Regions from separate parts of the Streptomyces sp. NPDC048255 genome, predicted to be linked through region 4. Evidence: riboswitches for the same ligand, from Rfam matches in the RefSeq annotation. Region 4 holds a riboswitch; each other region holds the start of a gene.
The links. A riboswitch is a leader RNA that binds a small molecule or an ion and turns the genes downstream of it on or off. The one in region 4 is predicted to bind cobalamin.
Positions count from the first base shown of each region.

Region 1 (4,277 bases), on a different contig from region 4:
CGGCGGGCGACCGCTACGGCCAGGCCCACGCGCTGCGCGGCATCGGCCAGGTGCTGCTCGCCCGCGGCGAGGGCGGGCACGCCCTGCCGGTGCTGCGCGAGGCCCTGGCGGTGGCGGAGCTGGGCGGCGCGGCCTGGCCCCGGATGTGCATGCTCCGCTGGGTCGCCGACGCCCAGCGGACCCTCGGCCGGCTGGACGAGGCCGAGGCGGGCTTCCGGGAGGTCCTGGCCCACACCCGGGGCAGCGGCGACCTGGCCGGGCAGAGCGCGGCCCGCATCGGGCTCGGCCGGATCGCCCTGGACCGGGGGGAGGCGGCCGAGGCCCTGCGTCAGCTGCGGGCGGCGGACGAGCTGGGCCGCCGCTCGGGGCAGAGCCTGGTGCGGGCCCTGGCGGTGGAGCCGCTGGCGCGCGCCCTGCTGGCCTCGGGCGACGCGGCCGGGGCCCGGGCCGTACTGGAGGAGGCCCTCGCGAGCTGCCGCCGGATGGACGCACGGCCGCTGCTGGCGCGGCTGGAGTCGACGCTGGCGGAGGTGCCGGTGTAACGGGGCTTCAGCGGTGCTCGGGGTTGGGGAAGTCGAAGCGGCAGCCCGCGTCCCACAGCGAGCGCTGGTTGCCGTGCGCCGGGATGCCGCCGGAGCGTTTGAGCAGGGCGGCCAGGTGCATCAGGTTCCACGACATGAAGGCGGTGTTCCGGTTGGTGAAGTCGTTCTCGGGGCCGCCCGAGCCCGGGTCCAGGTAGGAGGGGCCGGGCCCGGCCTCGCCGATCCAGCCCGCGTCGGCCTGCGGCGGGATCGCGTAGCCCAGGTGCTGGAGGCTGTAGAGCACGTTCATGGCGCAGTGCTTGACGCCGTCCTCGTTGCCGGTGATCAGAGCGCCGCCCACGCGGCCGTAGTAGGCGTACTGGCCCTGCTCGTTCAGGATCGAGGAGCAGGCGTAGAGGCGTTCGACGACCTGCTTCATCACCGAGCTGTTGTCGCCGAGCCAGATGGGGCCGCAGAGCACCAGGATCTCGGCGTCCATGATCTGGCTGTAGAGGACCGGCCACTGGTCGCTCTCCCAGCCGTGCTCGGTCATGTCCGGCCAGACGCCCGTCGCGATGTCGTGGTCGACGGCGCGGATCAGGGAGGTCCGGGCACCGGCCGCCTCCATGACCGCCCGGCTCTTGTCGATCAGACCTTCGGTGTTGCTGGTCTCGGGCGAGCGCTTGAGCGTGCAGTTCACGTAGACGGCGGTCAGGTCGGAGTAGTCGTAGTCGGCAGCCACCCCCTCAGCCTGCGCAGCGTGGGGCGCGGACGCCAGCCGACCGCGCCCGCCCGTGGCACTCCCTAGAGGCTTTCGATCATCGCGTCCGCACTCGCCGCGTTCAGCGCGAGCCGGACGTCGGCCAGCGCCACGAGGCGGATCAGCGCGCGGACGTCGTCCCCGTGCGGGTGCGAGGCGAGCGGGTCGAAGAAGAAGACCAGCATGTCGATCTCACCCTGGGTGACGAGGGCCCCGATCTGCTGGTCGCCGCCGAGCGGGCCGCTGCGCAGCGGGGTGACGTCCAGACCGATCAGACGGTTGATCAGGGTGCCGGTGGTACCGGTGCCGTAGAGGCGGTGCGGCTTGAGGTCGGCGGCCCGGCGCTCCGTCCAGGCCAGCAGGTCGGCCTTGCGGGAGTCGTGGGCGACCAGGGCGATGCCGCGCGGGCGGTCGGGGCGGGCGCCCCCGCCGCTCAGCCAGCTGGGGTCGGCCAGCGGGAAGAGGTACACGGCTGCGGCGCGCAGTTCCTCGCGGCTGACGGACCCGTCGCCGTCGGCGTCGACGCTGTCGAAGGCCAGGGCGTCCGTGGCGCCGGACAGACCCGTCGCGCCGAAGATCCGCTCGTACTCCTCCCGGTCGATGCGGCCGTCGCCGTCCCGGTCGAGGGCGTCCGCGAGCGCGTCGAGGGCGCGCAGGGTGGAGGCGCGGAAGGAGGCGTCCCCGTCGAAGGCGTCACGGGCGGCTGCCGCGACGAACTCCTGCTCGCTGATGCGGCCGCCCCGGTCGGTGTCGGCGGCGGCCTGGAGCTGGGTCCACAGTTCCGCGTACACGTCGTACAGCGCGGCCCGGCGGCGGGTGTCCCCGGGCTCGGTGAGCTGCTCGGCCAGCCGTCCGGCGTAGGCGATCAGGTCCTCGCGGCCGAGCTGGCCGTCGCCGTCCAGGTCGTACGCGCGGAACAGCGCGGCGATGCGGGGCAGCCAGTCCTCGGCGGTCACGGACATGCGGAACTCCCTCGTCAGGTGCGGTTGTTGGTGCATATGGTAGCGGGTCGAACACGCACAGTGAGCGCAAGCGGAATCCGAGCTCCGCCGGCGGTTCCGAGGGTGGGTTGGTACCCGTCCGCGCGGCCGACTAGGGTCAGCGGGCCTTGGTGTTCGGGAAACCGGTGTGAAACCGGTGCGGCCCTCGCCACTGTGATCGGGAAGTCCGGCTCCACTCCTGCGGGAAGCCACTGGGCCCGCGCGGGAGACCGCACGGCCCCGGGAAGGCGGAGTCCGGGCATCAGTACCCGTGAGCCAGGAGACCGGCCGGGGCGCGTTGTCCATCCACGAGGTGCTGGAGAGGTCTCCCTACTCATGCATATTGCCGAGGGGTTTCTGCCCCCCTTGCACGCGGTCGCCTGGGGCGCCGCGTCCGCTCCCTTTGTCGTGCACGGCGTGCGCGCCCTCACCCGCGAGGTGAAGGCCAACCCGGAGAGCACCCTGCTCCTCGGCGCGTCCGGAGCGTTCACTTTCGTCCTGTCCGCCCTGAAGATCCCTTCGGTGACGGGCAGTTGCTCGCACCCCACCGGTACGGGGCTCGGGGCCATCCTGTTCCGGCCGCCGATCATGGCGGTGCTCGGCACCATCACCCTGCTCTTCCAGGCGCTGCTGCTGGCGCACGGCGGGCTCACCACCCTCGGCGCCAACGTCTTCTCGATGGCGATCGCCGGGCCCTGGGCGGGCTACGGCGTCTACCGGCTCCTGCGGAAGTTCGACCTGCCGCTGATGGTGACCGTCTTCTTCGGCGCCTTCTTCGCCGACCTGGTGACCTACTGCGTGACCTCCGTCCAGCTGGCGATGGCCTTCCCGGACGCGAGCAGCGGCTTCGTGGGCTCCCTGGAGAAGTTCGCGGGCATCTTCGCGGTCACCCAGATCCCGCTCGCCGTGAGCGAGGGGCTGCTGACCGTCCTCGTCGTACGGCTGCTGATGCAGTCCAGCAAGTCCGACATGGTGCGCCTCGGCGTCGCCAAGCTGACCGGGGGCAAGGCGAAGCAGGAGACCGACCAGGAAGCGGTGGCCCGATGACCAGGAACGCGAAGATCAACACCCTGCTGCTGCTCCTGGTGGCGGCGCTGGCCGTGCTCCCGCTCGCGCTGGGGCTCGGCGAGGGCAAGGAGGAGCCGTTCACGGGTGCGGACGCGCAGGCGGAAGCGGCGATCACCGAGCTGAAGCCGGACTACGAGCCGTGGTTCACACCGCTCTACGAGCCCCCCTCCGGCGAGATCGAGTCGGCGCTGTTCGCCCTCCAGGCGGCGCTCGGCGCGGGCGTGCTCGCGTACTACTTCGGAGTCCGCAAGGGCCGCCGCCAGGCCGCTGCCGCCGCGGCGGCCACGGCAGCCCCGGCCGCCGCCGCTCCGGCGGGTACGGCGGGCACCGCCGCGGAGTCGTAGGCGGTGCTGCCGATCGACGTGGCGGCGCACAGCAGCCGCTGGCGTCACCGCCATCCCCTGGAGAAGGCCCTGCTGGGGATCGGGCTGACCGTCACGGCGGTGTGCCTGCCGCCCTGGCCCGGCGGGCCGCTGGTCGCCGCCGCCACCCTGGCGGTGCTCCTCGGGCCCGCCGGGGTGTCCGGACGGCAGCTGTGGCGGGCCTTCCGGATCCCGCTCGGCTTCTGCTTCACCGGGGCGCTGCCGCTGCTGGTCTCGGTGGGCGGGCCGGCCGGGTTCGTGGTGCTCGCCCCGGACGGCCCCCGGCACGCGGCGGAACTGCTGCTGCGCACCTCGGCGGCCTCCCTCGGGGTGCTGCTGTTCGCCTTCACCACCCCGGTCTCGGACGTACTGCCCCGGCTGGTGCGGGCCGGGGTGCCGGCTCCCGTGGTGGACGTGGCCCTGGTCATGTACCGGATCGGGTTCCTGCTGCTGGACTCGATGGCCCAGATCCGCCGGGCCCAGGCGGCCCGTCTCGGGCAGCGCGGCCGGGCGGCGGTGTGGCGTTCGCTGGCAGGGCTGGCGGCGACCTCGTTCGTACGGGCCTTCGACCGTGCGGCGCGGCTCC
Region 1 is NZ_JBEZMA010000004.1:209,512-213,788, forward strand. It holds gene AB0D94_RS06305 (BTAD domain-containing putative transcriptional regulator) at 1-542, shown strand, start outside; gene AB0D94_RS06310 (flavodoxin family protein) at 550-1,263, opposite strand; gene AB0D94_RS06315 (methylglyoxal synthase) at 1,326-2,243, opposite strand; cobalamin riboswitch at 2,374-2,569, shown strand; gene AB0D94_RS06320 (energy-coupling factor ABC transporter permease) at 2,598-3,308, shown strand; gene AB0D94_RS06325 (energy-coupling factor ABC transporter substrate-binding protein) at 3,305-3,673, shown strand; gene cbiQ (cobalt ECF transporter T component CbiQ) at 3,677-4,277, shown strand, end outside.
Region 1: another riboswitch for cobalamin. It lies ahead of AB0D94_RS06320 (energy-coupling factor ABC transporter permease); the one in region 4 lies ahead of metE (5-methyltetrahydropteroyltriglutamate--homocysteine S-methyltransferase).

Region 2 (4,277 bases), on a different contig from region 4:
GACGGCATCCGGACGCCGAGCACCGTGGAGGACAGCGGCAGGACCGCGAACCTCTGGTTCTTGATCGCGGGCACGTCCTGCAGCGCCGGGTGGGCGAGCAGGAACTTCTTCTTGTCCTCGACGGACTGGTCGCCGTAGTCGTAGATGACGACGGCCTCGGGGGCACGCTGCGCCACCTGCTCGAACGAGACGTCGCCGAAGGCCTTGTCCAGGTCGGAGAAGAGGTTCACCCCGCCGGCCCGCCGGATCATCTCATTGCCGATGCCCTTGCCGCCCGCGGTGAAGGCCGTCTTGTCCCCGCTGTCGTACACGAAGAGCTTGACCGGGGTGACACCGGCGAGCCCGGTCTCCACCTTGTCGAGGGTGGCGTGCAGTGTCGTCAGCCGTTCCTCGGCCCGCTCGGGCACACCGAAGATCTTGCCGAGGGTGCGGATCTCCTCGTCCATGGAGGCCACGTTCACCGGACCCGTCGGGCACTCCTCGCTGTTGAGGTGGGTATTGATCCCGGCCTTGGTGAAGGCGGCCCGGCTGCGTCCCTCCTTCTCGTCGAACGTGGAGGTCCACCCGCCGTAGACGAAGTCGGGCTCGGCCTCCAGGAGCGCCTCGAAGGAGGGGTACTCCTTGGAGAGGACCTTTACGCCGTCGTAGGCGGCCTGGTACTCGGGGAGGATCTTGTCGTCGAGATAGCCCGTGCCCACCATCGACTTCTCCAGGCCGAGCGAGAGCATGACCTCGGTCGCGTGCTGGTTCAGCGAGACGGCGCGCTGCGGCGGACGCTGATAGGTCGTGGTGATGCCGCAGTTGTTCACTGTGATCGGAAACCCCTTGGCGGGAGCACCCGCAGAGGGGCCGGCCGTGGATGTAGTGCCTCCTCCGCAGCCGGATATCAACAGGGCCACAGCGAGTGCGGACAGGACGGACTTCGGGTGGTTGCGGAGCATGGGAGTTCCTCTCAACGCAGGTGGATCGGAAGGTCCTCGCGCCTCGTCGGCAGACGGACCGAGTGAGGGCGTGCGGCCAGGGCCCGTAGGAATCCGTCCAGTCCCGCCCGCCATCCCGCGACCGCTGATGCACGCTAGGGGCAACTGCGGAACTCTCGCAATAAGGCGACTGGAACGGGAAGGGCTCACAGGGGCGCGCAGCGTCGCGCGCCGCGGATCGCGCTACGGCCGACGGGACAGCACGGCGAACTCCGGCCACAGCACTAGGGGCGGGCCGGAAGACTGCTGGCTGGCGTCGGAGCCAACTCGCCTACGCGGTGGCCGGGTCCAAGGCGTCGAGAGCCGGGACGGGGCGCGGCCTGCCGTCGGCGTCTATCGCGACGAAGGTGAGCTGGGCGGTGGCCACCTCGGTCGTGGGTCCCGAGGCGTTCCATCGCTCGGCCCGCACACTGACGGTGACGGTCATCGAGGTTCGGCCGGCCCGTTCCAGTTCGGCGTCGACGCTGAGCAGGTCACCGGCGCGCACCGGCGCCAGGAAGGACATCCGGTCCACGGCCACGGTGACGGCGGGACCGCCGGCGTGCCGCCCCGCAGCTGCGGCGGCCGCGTCGTCGATGAGCTTCATCACCACGCCGCCGTGGATGGTGCCGTAGAGGTTGGTGTCGTGCTCGCTCATGATGTGGGCGAGCGTGACCCGGGACTCGCCCGGGCCCTTGGAAACGCACCTCACCGTGATGGCGGTCTGGTCGGCCACGTCAACTCTCCTTCGCGAGTCGCGCCAGAGGGTCCCGGAGGGTGTTCTTCGGGACCACCGCATGACGAGTCGGCATGCGGACAGCGGCAGGTCTTCGGACTCGCGGGCACGTCGCCCGACCGGGCTGACACCTACTGGCCGTCGCTTCCCGGACCCGTTCGGGTCCAGTGCTCTATGACGGCGGTCGTTCCCACTCACCGCTGCGGGGCAGTCCCGGAATCTCACCGGGTTCCCTCTTACGACGCGTCCTGCCTGGTGGCAGGGGCGAACCAGCTGTACCCACAGCCTACCCGTGACGGCACGATGCCAAGTCCCTCCCCGGCCCGGCCTGCTGACCGGACGGAACACCCCTGCTGCCTACGCGGCCGGGACCCGACCCGGTCGAGGTTCAGCCGGTCCGCCGCCCGGCCGCCGGGAGGACATGGCTCAGATCAGCGCGTTCTTGTAGAAGATGCTGGAGCGCCGGTCGCCCTCCACGCCGGTGGCGAAGCCGATGAAGAGGCGGGCCTCGCCGGCGTCGGTGCGGTAGATCGCCAGGCCCTCGGGCTCGCGGTGGTGGAGGGTGGAGCCGGCCTTGGTAAGGACGGGGCCCTGCGCCACGGTGCCCGTGTTGATGTCGATACTGGTGACGTAGGAGTTGCCGTCGCCGGTGGGGGTGCCGTCGCCGGGGTACGCGTCACCCGTCAGGTAGTACATATACGAGCCGTAGAGCGTGTAGCCCTGCGGAGTGCCGGAGATCGTCGGCTGCTTGAAGTCGACCAGAGGCGAGCCGAAGCTGCGCGTCTCGAAGGCGGAGAGGGGATACACGGCGATGCGCTTGCCGGCGCTGGTGTGGTAGCGCACGATCATGCGCTGGTAGACCGGGTCGACGGAGCAGGTGTACTCGGTGGCCCCGGAGATCGGCTGGTAGGCGGCCGAGGCAGCCGGCGAGCTCAGGGTGGTGTCGGCGGTGAAACGGATGGGGGCGAGCGCGGTGCCGTACCCCTTGCTGTTCGCGTCGCACTCGATCCACAGCTCGGTGTCGGAACCGCTCGGCAGCGCGGCGAAGGCGACGCCGTGGCCGAAGCCGTTGAGGTGCATGTACGAGATGTAGTTCCCGTCGAAGTCCATCTTGTTGATGCACAGGTCACCATCGGACTCGGCGCTTCCACTCCGCTTGGTTGCCACGAACAGGAACTTGTTCACCCAGTCGAAGGCGAAGCTCTGCTGGACCCGCGCACCGTGCGTGTCCTTGGACCGGAACAGGTCGTGCGACGGCTGCGCGAGGTCGAACCGCTTGGTCGCGGTCACATCAGCCGAAGCGGTCTGCGCGCCGGCGGCGAGCCCGAGAGCGGCGAGCGAGGCGCCAACACCGGTGCGTATGAGGCCGCGGCGGGAGAGGGGGAGGCCAGGGATGTGGTTCATGGGGGGACTCCGAGGCATGGGTGGAGGGCAGGGACACGTGATGCTATCCATCACAGGGGTGGTGTGACATGTCGGGTCCGGTGGGCAGTTGGGTGTCCGGTTGATCTCGATGGGAGGCAGCAGGGTGGCCCCTGGGACGGCGGGGGCCGGCGGTGCGAGAGCCGCCGATGTGGAACGCCAGGCAGGGCGCCCCGGTCTCGGCCGACCTGTCTCGAAACGGAATGGATCACCGCCGCCTCTGTCGCGTTTCCGTCGCTGGTGCTCCTCACAGCCGCCGGGGTGCACCGCTCAGCCGGGAGGACGTGAGTCCCTGTGAACCGGCATCTTCGTCACTACCTCGCGCGTCCGGTAGAGGCATTGAAGATGTGGCGGATGATGGACGCGGCCTCGTTCGGGTTGTGGTCCAGCCAGTCGGTGAGGTGTTCGCGGACGACCTCCTGGACGTAGGCGCCCGCTTCGGGATTCCTGAGCTTGGTCTTGGTGGCGCCCTCGAAGACTGGATGGGCGAGTTTTACGGAGACGACCGCGGTCAGGCCCTCGTGGACGGCTCCGGCCGTGATGTCCTCGTCGTCTGCGGACAGCTGCCCCTGCCGGCGCGCGTAGTCGTTCACGAGGTCCGTGAGCGCGGTACGGAAGCCCACTTCGTGGGCCCCGCCCTCGAGGGTGCGGGTGCTGTTCGCGAAGGAGTGGAGCTCTCCCGGGGACCAGGTGTTCCACTGCATGGCGACCTGCACGAAGACCGTCTGGTCCTCGTTCTCAGACTCGAAGCTGATGGCGGGGGAGTGGACGAGACTCACGGGGTGGGGGTTGAGGCGGGTGACGAAGGCCCGGAGGCCGTCCGCGTGGTGGTGGCGAACAGGCCGCTCCGGCCGCTCATCGGTGAGCGAGATGGCCAGGCCCCCGTTGAGGAAGGCCAGTTCCTGGAAGCGCTCCGACAGCGTGGCGAACGAGTACCGGGTGATCTCGAAGATGTCGGCGTCGGGCAGGAATGTGATCGTGGTGCCGTGCTCGCTCGTCTCCTCGTTCCTCGTCAACGGGGTGACCGGGGCGCCCTTCTCGTACTCCTGGGTCCAACGGCGGCCGTCTCGGTGGACCTCGACCATGAGACGGCTCGACAGCGCGTTGACCACGGACAGGCCCAGGCCGCTGAGGCCGCCGGAGACCCCGTAGCGGGTGTG
Region 2 is NZ_JBEZMA010000056.1:7,175-11,451, forward strand. It holds gene AB0D94_RS30600 (ABC transporter substrate-binding protein) at 1-941, opposite strand, end outside; gene AB0D94_RS30605 (acyl-CoA thioesterase) at 1,252-1,695, opposite strand; cobalamin riboswitch at 1,763-1,984, opposite strand; gene AB0D94_RS30610 (teichoic acid biosynthesis protein C) at 2,122-3,099, opposite strand; gene AB0D94_RS30615 (ATP-binding protein) at 3,432-4,277, opposite strand, start outside.
Region 2: another riboswitch for cobalamin. It lies ahead of AB0D94_RS30605 (acyl-CoA thioesterase); the one in region 4 lies ahead of metE (5-methyltetrahydropteroyltriglutamate--homocysteine S-methyltransferase).

Region 3 (4,277 bases), on a different contig from region 4:
GGCCCACGCCCGCTCCCACGACCCGGCCGCGGCGGTCCCGAGCCGCCGGGAATTCGAACGCGCCCGTACGGACTCCCGCGAGGCGGACCCCCGCGAGGGCTTCCGCTGCTGCTGAGCCCATGCCTTACATACGAAGGCCCCGCCGGATGGTCCGGCGGGGCCTTCGGCCTGGACGGTCAGCGCACCCAGTCCTTGAGGACCTCGGTCTGGAGCGTGATGCCGACGGGGTCGGGAAGCTTGACTTCCTTGCCGAAGGGGACGGTGCGCACAGTCTCGTAGCGGTCGCCACCCGGGTCGCTGTAAACGAGAACCTGGCACTTGAGCCGGTCGATGAGCAGGTACACGGGGATACCGGTCTGCGCATAAGCGCGCGGCTTCTCGATCCGGTCGCGCCGCTCGGTGTCGGAGTCCCACGACGTCACCTCGACGGCCATCAGGATCGGGCTCGGGTCCACCCAGTCGCCCTGCCCCACGAACGCGTCCTCGTGCGCCAGAACCCCGTCCGGAATGGCGCGGCCCTCCCGGTACCCTTCCGCCTTGATCCCCTGCCCTGGGTGCAGCCAGAACTCCGGGTGGTGCTGCATGCAGATCCGCGTCAGCCACAGAATGATCCGCCCGTGGTCCCCGTCTGGCATGGCCTTGCTCCTCAGCACCCCACCGATGAATTCCAGTCGCAGCCCTTCCCCCTCGCGGGCCGCTATGCGGGCCAGGTGCTCGAACTCTTCGATGGTCATGTGGGGCCGGTCGGTCATCACGGTCACGCCTCGCTCGCCTTCCTCGACGGTGCTGCCTCCGACGATAGCGCCGGGCACCGACAGCCGTCCTGCACACTCGACCGCATGGACATCGTCATCAGGGCCGCACTGCCCACCGAGTACGAACAGCTGGGCGAGATCACCGCGCGGGCCTACCTGGGCGACGGGCTCCTCGGGGCCGACGAGGCGTTCTACGCGGACGTGCTGCGCGATGTCGCCGCCCGCGCCGCCGACGGGGAGGTGCTCGTCGCCGTCGACGAGGAGGACGGGGAACGCGTGCTCGGCGGTGTGACCTTCGCCCCGCCCGGGAGCCCGCTGGCCGACATCGCCGGGCCCGGCGAGGCCGAGTTCCGGATGCTGGCCGTCTCCCGCGCGGCGCGCGGGCGCGGCGCGGGCGAGGCGCTGGTGCGCGCCTGCGTGGCCCGCGCGGGGGAGCTGGAGGGCGTCACGCACCTGGTGCTCTCCACCCAGAGCGGCATGATCAGCGCCCGGCGGCTGTACGAGCGGCTGGGATTCGTACGGACTCCCGAGCGGGACTGGGCACCCGTCCCGGGCCTGACACTGCTCACCTACCGCCTCAGCCTGTAGCCACGCCGACACAAGATGTGGGGGCTACCGCAACGGTCCGCCCCCACATGTATGCTCATGCCTGCTGTCGCCGCAGGGGAATCCGGTGCGAATCCGGAACTGTCCCGCAACGGTATGAAGTACACCCATTGGTGCACATGCAAGTCCGAGGACCTGCCGACAGCGCGCCCGGCTCGACCGAACCGGGTGCCGACACGTCCGGGCCTCGCGGTTGGGCTGGTGGACGCCATGCGGTGTACGCGTTTCTGCCACGCCCGCATGCGCCCGCTCGCGCCCCGCCGACGGCCGGCCGAGCGAGGGAGAGCTCCCGCCGTGACCATCGCGCCTTCCGCACCGCGCGCCGAGTCCATTTCTGGCGACAACACCGAGGGCCCGGGGGCCACGCTGCTGCGTACCCTCACCGAGCTGACGGCGGACCTCCCCGACACCGACCCCGGCCGGGTCGCGGCCTCCGCGCTGCGCGGCCGCAGCTCCGCCGCCGACGATGCCGAGCTGCGCGGGCTCGCCACCGAGGCCGCCGCCGGTCTGATCTCCGAGGACCCGGCCTACTCCCGGCTCGCCGCCCGGCTGCTGACGCTGGCCGTCCGTGACGAGGCCGCGGGCCAGGGCTCCACGTCCTTCTCCGCCTCCGTCGCCGTCGGCCACCGCGAGGGGCTCATCGCCGACCGCACGGCCGAGTTCGTGAAGACCCACGCCCCCCGCCTGGACGCGCTGGTCGAGCACACCCTCGCCGAGGGCGCCGACGACCGCTTCGGCTTCTTCGGCCTGCGCACCCTGCACAGCCGCTACCTGCTGCGCCACCCCATCACCCGTCAGGTCATCGAGACCCCGCAGTACTTCATGCTGCGCGTGGCCTGCGGCCTCGCCGCGGACGAGAGCGTCCAGGCCGTCGAGGAAGTGGCCTCGCTGTACCGGCTGATGAGCCGCCTCGACTACCTGCCGTCCTCCCCCACGCTCTTCAACTCCGGCACCCGGCACCCGCAGATGTCCTCCTGCTACCTGCTGGACTCCCCGCTGGACGAGCTCGACTCGATCTACGACCGCTACCACCAGGTCGCCCGCCTCTCCAAGCACGCCGGCGGCATCGGCCTGTCGTACTCCCGCATCCGCGCCCGCGGTTCGCTGATCCGCGGCACCAACGGCCACTCCAACGGCATCGTGCCGTTCCTGAAGACCCTCGACGCCTCCGTCGCCGCCGTGAACCAGGGCGGCCGCCGCAAGGGTGCCGCCGCCGTCTACCTGGAGACCTGGCACGCGGACATCGAGGAGTTCCTGGAGCTGCGCGACAACACCGGTGAGGACCAGCGCCGTACGCACAACCTGAACCTCGCCCACTGGGTGCCGGACGAGTTCATGCGCCGCGTGAACGCCGACGCCGACTGGTCGCTGTTCTCCCCGGCCGACGTGCCCGAGCTCGTCGACCTGTGGGGCGATGAGTTCGACGCCGCCTACCGCAAGGCCGAGGCGGCCGGCCTGGCCCGCAAGACCATGCCCGCCCGCGACCTGTACGGCCGGATGATGCGCACCCTCGCGCAGACCGGCCAGGGCTGGATGACCTTCAAGGACGCCTCCAACCGCACGGCGAACCAGACCGCCGAGCCGGGCACCGTCGTCCACTCGTCGAACCTGTGCACCGAGATCATCGAGGTCACCAACGACGGCGAGACGGCCGTCTGCAACCTCGGCTCGGTCAACCTCGGCGCGTTCGTGGTCGACGGCGGGATCGACTGGGAGCGGATCGACGAGACCGTCCGCACCGCGGTGACCTTCCTCGACCGCGTGGTGGACATCAACTTCTACCCGACCGAGCAGGCAGGCCGCTCCAACGCCCGCTGGCGCCCGGTGGGCCTGGGCGCGATGGGCCTCCAGGACGTCTTCTTCAAGCTGAAGCTGCCCTTCGACTCCCCCGAGGCGAAGGCCCTGTCCGCCAAGCTCTCCGAGCGCATCATGCTGGCCGCGTACGAGGCCTCCTGCGACCTCGCCGAGCGCAGCGGCCCGCTCCCGGCCTGGGAGCAGACCCGCACCGCCCGCGGCGTCCTGCACCCGGACCACTACGACGTCGAGCTGAACTGGCCGGAGCGCTGGGACGCGCTGCGCGCCCGGGTCGCGAAGACCGGCATGCGCAACTCCCTGCTGCTGGCCATCGCCCCGACGGCGACGATCGCCTCGATCGCGGGCGTGTACGAGTGCATCGAGCCGCAGGTCTCCAACCTCTTCAAGCGCGAGACGCTCAGCGGTGAGTTCCTCCAGGTCAACGGCTACCTGGTGGAGGAGCTGAAGCAGCTCGGCGTGTGGGACGCCCAGACCCGCGAGGCGCTGCGCGAGTCCAGCGGCTCGGTCCAGGGCTTCGGCTGGATCCCGGCCGAGGTCCGCGAGCTGTACCGGACGGCGTGGGAGATCCCGCAGCGCGGTCTGATCGACATGGCGGCGGCCCGTACCCCGTTCCTCGACCAGTCCCAGTCGCTGAACCTGTTCCTGGAGACGCCCACCATCGGCAAGCTCAGCTCGATGTACGCGTACGCCTGGAAGCAGGGCCTCAAGACCACGTACTACCTGCGTTCGCGCCCGGCGACGAAGATCGCCCGCGCGGCCTCCGGCAGCGCCGTCCCCGCCGCCGCGACCCCCCTCCCGCAGGCCGTCGACGCCGACGCGCTGGCCTGCTCCCTTGAGAACCCCGAGTCCTGCGAGGCCTGCCAGTAATGAGCTCCAACGACAACAAGAACCTCCTGGACCCGGGCTTCGAGCTCACGCTCCGTCCGATGCGCTACCCGGACTTCTACGAGCGCTACCGGGACGCGATCAAGAACACGTGGACGGTGGAGGAGGTCGACCTCCACTCGGACGTCGCCGACCTGGCGAAGCTGACGCCCTCCGAGCAGCACATGATCGGCCGGCTGGTCGCGTTCTTCGCGACGGGCGACTCGATCGTCTCGA
Region 3 is NZ_JBEZMA010000016.1:65,403-69,679, reverse strand. It holds gene AB0D94_RS15780 (YbdD/YjiX family protein) at 1-115, shown strand, start outside; gene AB0D94_RS15775 (Uma2 family endonuclease) at 177-761, opposite strand; gene AB0D94_RS15770 (GNAT family N-acetyltransferase) at 840-1,343, shown strand; cobalamin riboswitch at 1,360-1,519, shown strand; gene AB0D94_RS15765 (ribonucleoside-diphosphate reductase subunit alpha) at 1,656-4,043, shown strand; gene AB0D94_RS15760 (ribonucleotide-diphosphate reductase subunit beta) at 4,043-4,277, shown strand, end outside.
Region 3: another riboswitch for cobalamin. It lies ahead of AB0D94_RS15765 (ribonucleoside-diphosphate reductase subunit alpha); the one in region 4 lies ahead of metE (5-methyltetrahydropteroyltriglutamate--homocysteine S-methyltransferase).

Region 4 (4,277 bases):
GCGTACGCCGTCCAGCGCACGGTCATCGGCTCGGGGCGGGAGATGTCCCCGGCGAGGACCGGCGGGCGGACGTAGCGGGTGCCGTAGGACTGGACCCAGCCGTGCTGGGTGGCGAGGTAGCCGGTGAGCTGTTCGGCGAAGTACTGGACCATGTCGTTGCGTTCGGGCTCGCCGTGCACGAGGACGTCGACACCGGTCTGCTCCTGGAAGGCGATGACCTCGCGGATCTCGGTCTTGATGCGCTCCTCGTACCCGGCGGTGTCGATGCGGCCTGCGCGTAGGTCTGCACGGGCCACCCGCAGTTCGTCCGTCTGCGGGAAGGAGCCGATGGTGGTGGTGGGCAGCAGCGGCAGGCGCAGGTGGGCGCGCTGGGCGGCGGAACGCTCGGTGTAGGGCCGGGAGCGGCGGCCGTCGGCCTCGGTGATCGCGGCGGTGCGGGCCCGTACGGCCGGGTCGTGGGTGATCGGGGAGGTGGCGCGGGAGGCGAGGTCCGCCTGGTTGGCGGCGAGTTCGGCGGCGATCGCCCCGGTGCCCTGGGCCAGGCCGCGGGCCAGGGTGGTGATCTCGGTGGTCTTCTGGCGGGCGAAGGCGAGCCAGCGGCGGATCTGCGGGTCGATGTCCCGTTCGGCGGTGGCGTCCAGCGGGACGTGCAGGAGGGAGCAGGAGGCGGCGACGTCGACGCGGTCGGCGAGGCCGAGGAGGGTGCCGAGGGTGGTCAGGGACTTCTGGTGGTCGTTGATCCAGATGTTGCGGCCGTTGACCACGCCCGCGACCAGGCGCTTGCCCGGCAGTCCGCCGACCGCCGCGAGGTCGCGGAGGTTGGCGGCCGCGGCGTCGGTGAAGTCGAGGGCGAGGCCTTCCACGGGTGCCTTCGCCAGGACGGGCAAGGCCTCGCCGAGCCGGTCGAAGTAGGAGGCGACCAGCAGCCTGGGCCGGTCGGTGAGGCCGCCGAGGTCGCGGTAGGCCCGGGCGGCGGCGCCCAGTTCGGCCGGGGTGCGGTCCTGTACGAGGGCGGGCTCGTCGAGCTGGACCCAGTCGGCGCCGGCGGCGCGCAGCTCGGCGAGCACCTGTGCGTAGACGGGCAGCAGCCGGTCGAGCAGGGTCAGCGGGACGAAGTCCTCGGCGACGCCGGGGGCGGGCTTGGCGAGCAGCAGGTAGGTGACCGGTCCGACCAGGACGGGGCGGGGTGTGTGGCCGAGGGCGAGGGCTTCCTTCAGTTCGGCGACCTGCCGGGCGGAGTCGGCCGTGAAGGCGGTGTCGGGGCCCAGTTCGGGGACGAGGTAGTGGTAGTTCGTGTCGAACCACTTGGTCATCTCCAGCGGCGCGACGTCCTGGGTGCCGCGTGCCATCGCGAAGTAGCCGTCCAGGGCGTCCGTTTCGACGGCGGCGCGGTGCCGGGCGGGAATCGCGCCGACCATGACGGTGGTGTCCAGGACGTGGTCGTAGTACGAGAAGTCCCCGGTGGGCAGTTCGTGGAGGCCGGCGTCGGCGAGCTGCTTCCAGTTGGCGCGGCGCAGGTCGCGGGCGGTGTCCTGGAGGGCTTCGGCGGTGACGCGGCCCTTCCAGTAGCCCTCGACGGCCTTCTTCAGTTCGCGGTTCTGTCCCTGGCGGGGGTAGCCGTACACAGTGGCCTGTACTGCCGCGGCTGCGGACTCGGTGGTCACGGAACTCTCCTTCGCGAGCGTGTCTCCATGGACCCGGTGACGGGCCGAGGGTGCGAAGGGGTGCCGGAACGGGCCGACCTCCGGGGTCGCGCGGTAAGGACTGCGCGACGGAGATCCGCCCGAGGTGCACGCCGACCCGCCCACGAGGTCACCGGGAAACCGCGCGCGTTCGTTCGCGCGCGGGCAACGGGCAGGTCTTCGGACTCGCGGGCGCGCCTGCCGGTCTCCCGGCGGGCTCCTACTGGCCGTCGCTTCCCAGGACCGGTTCCGGTCCCAGTGCGTATGACGGCGGTCGTTCCCGCTCACCGCTGCGGGGCAGTCCCGGATTCCCACCGGGTTCCCTCTTGCGACGCTTCCCGCCTGGCGGACGGGGGCGAACCAGCTGCGTGGGCCACACTAGGTCGGCCCGCCGGGGAATGAACACCGCGGTCCACATATCGGACGGTGAAATGAGACGCGGCGTGGGTGCGGCGACACCACTCGCCGCACCCACGCCGTGCCGCGTCTCCGGCGCACCCTCCGCCCGGAGACGTGCCGGGCCCCTCAGCCCCGGCCGTACGTGTGGAACCCGCGGCCGCTCTTGCGGCCCAGCAGCCCTGCCTGCACCATCCGCTGGAGCAGCGGGGGCGGGGCGTACAGAGGTTCCTTGAACTCCTCGTACAGCGATTCGGCGATCGCCGCGACGGTGTCCAGGCCGATCAGGTCGGCGAGTTTGAGCGGACCCATCGGGTGGGCGCAGCCCAGTTCCATCCCGGCGTCGACGTCGGCCGGGCCGGCGAATCCCGATTCGGCCATGCGGATGGCCGAGAGGAGGTAGGGCACCAGCAGCGCGTTGACGACGAAGCCGGCCCGGTCCTGGGAGCGGACCGTGGTCTTGCCCAGGGCGTCACGGGCGAAGGCTTCGACGGCGGCGAGCGTGTCCGCGGAGGTGTGCAGGGAGGAGACGACCTCCACCAGCGGCAGGACGGGGACCGGGTTGAAGAAGTGCAGGCCCACCACCCGGTCGGCGCGGCCGGTGGCCATGGCGAGCCGCATGACCGGGATGGCGGAGGTGTTGGTGGCGAGGATCGCCTCCGGATCCTCCACGGTCTTGTCGAGGCGGGTGAAGACCTCGGTCTTCGCCTCGGGGTCCTCGGTGACGGCCTCGATGACCAGCTGCCGGTCGGCGAGGTCCTCCAGGTCGCCGGTGAAGACGAGCCGCGTCAGCGCGTCCTCGGCGGAGAGCCGGTCGAGCTTGCCCCGCTGGACGGCGCGTTCCAGGGAGACCGCGACCCGCTCCCGGGCGGCCCGGGCGGCGGTGGCGTCCGCCTCGGCGACGACCGTGTCGAGTCCGGCGCGGGCGCAGACCTCTGCGATGCCCGCGCCCATCTGGCCGCCGCCGACGACCCCGACGCGCTGGATGCGGGCCGGCCGCGCGGGGGCGCTCACGCGTTCACCCGCACGGCGGCGCGGCGGACGAGGTGGCGCGTGTAGGCCTCGGGGGTGAAGAAGGCGGGCAGTTGGGCGGCCAGCGCGGTGTCCGTGAAGACCTCCCGGGCCTCGGTGACCAGGGCGCCCGGGTCCCCGGCCGCCAGGGCGGCGCATTCGGCGTCGAGGAGTGCGGTGACGGTGGGCCGGTCCACGTGGCCGTGGCGCAGCCACTGCCAGATCTGCACGCGGGCGATCTCGGCGGTGGCGGCGTCCTCCATCAGGCCGTACAGGGCCACGGCGCCGCTGCCGCGCAGCCAGGCGTCGAAGTAGCGCAGGGCCACGGCGATGTCGGAGCGGACGCCGTCCTGCGACGGGGGCGCGCCGATCCGGCGTACGGACAGCAGCTCGGCGGCGGTGACCTCGACGTCCTCGCGGGCCCGGTCGCGCTGGTCGGGCCGCTCTCCCAGCACCTGGTCGAAGACCGCGCGGCAGACGGGGACCAGGCCGGGGTGGGCGACCCAGGAGCCGTCGAAGCCGTCCTCGGCCTCCCGCTCCTTGTCGAGGCGGACCTCGGCGAGGGCCGCGGCGTCGGCTTCCGCGTCCCGGCCGGGGACGTGCGCGGCCATGCCGCCGATGGCGTGGGCGCCGCGCTTGTGGCAGGTGCGCACGAGGAGTTCGGTGTACGCCCGCATGAACGGGGCGGTCATGGTGACCTCGGCCCGGTCGGGCAGCTGGAAGTCCCTGCGGTGGCCGAAGGTCTTGATGAGGCTGAAGAGGTAGTCCCAGCGGCCCGCGTTGAGTCCCGCACTGTGCTCGCGCAGTTCGTGGAGGATCTCCTCCATCTCGAAGGCGGCCGTGATCGTCTCGATGAGGACGGTGGCCCGGACGGTGCCGCGGGGGATGCCGAGGAGTTCCTGCGCGAGCAGGAAGACGTCGTTCCACAGGCGTGCTTCGTACCGGTTCTCCAGCTTGGGGAGGTAGAAGTACGGGCCGTACCCGGCGTCGATCTGCCGCTGCGCGCAGTGGAAGAAGTACAGGCCGAAGTCGACGAGGGACGCGGACACGGGCCGCCCCTCGATCTCCAGGTGCTCCTCGGTGAGGTGCCAGCCGCGCGGGCGGACCATGATGGTCGCGATCCGCTCGCCGAGGCGGTACTCCTTGCCCCCGGGGGTGGTGAAGTCGATGCGGCGCTCGATGGCGTCG
Region 4 is NZ_JBEZMA010000010.1:73,085-77,361, forward strand. It holds gene metE (5-methyltetrahydropteroyltriglutamate--homocysteine S-methyltransferase) at 1-1,664, opposite strand, end outside; cobalamin riboswitch at 1,857-2,010, opposite strand; gene AB0D94_RS11500 (3-hydroxybutyryl-CoA dehydrogenase) at 2,208-3,092, opposite strand; gene aceB (malate synthase A) at 3,089-4,277, opposite strand, start outside.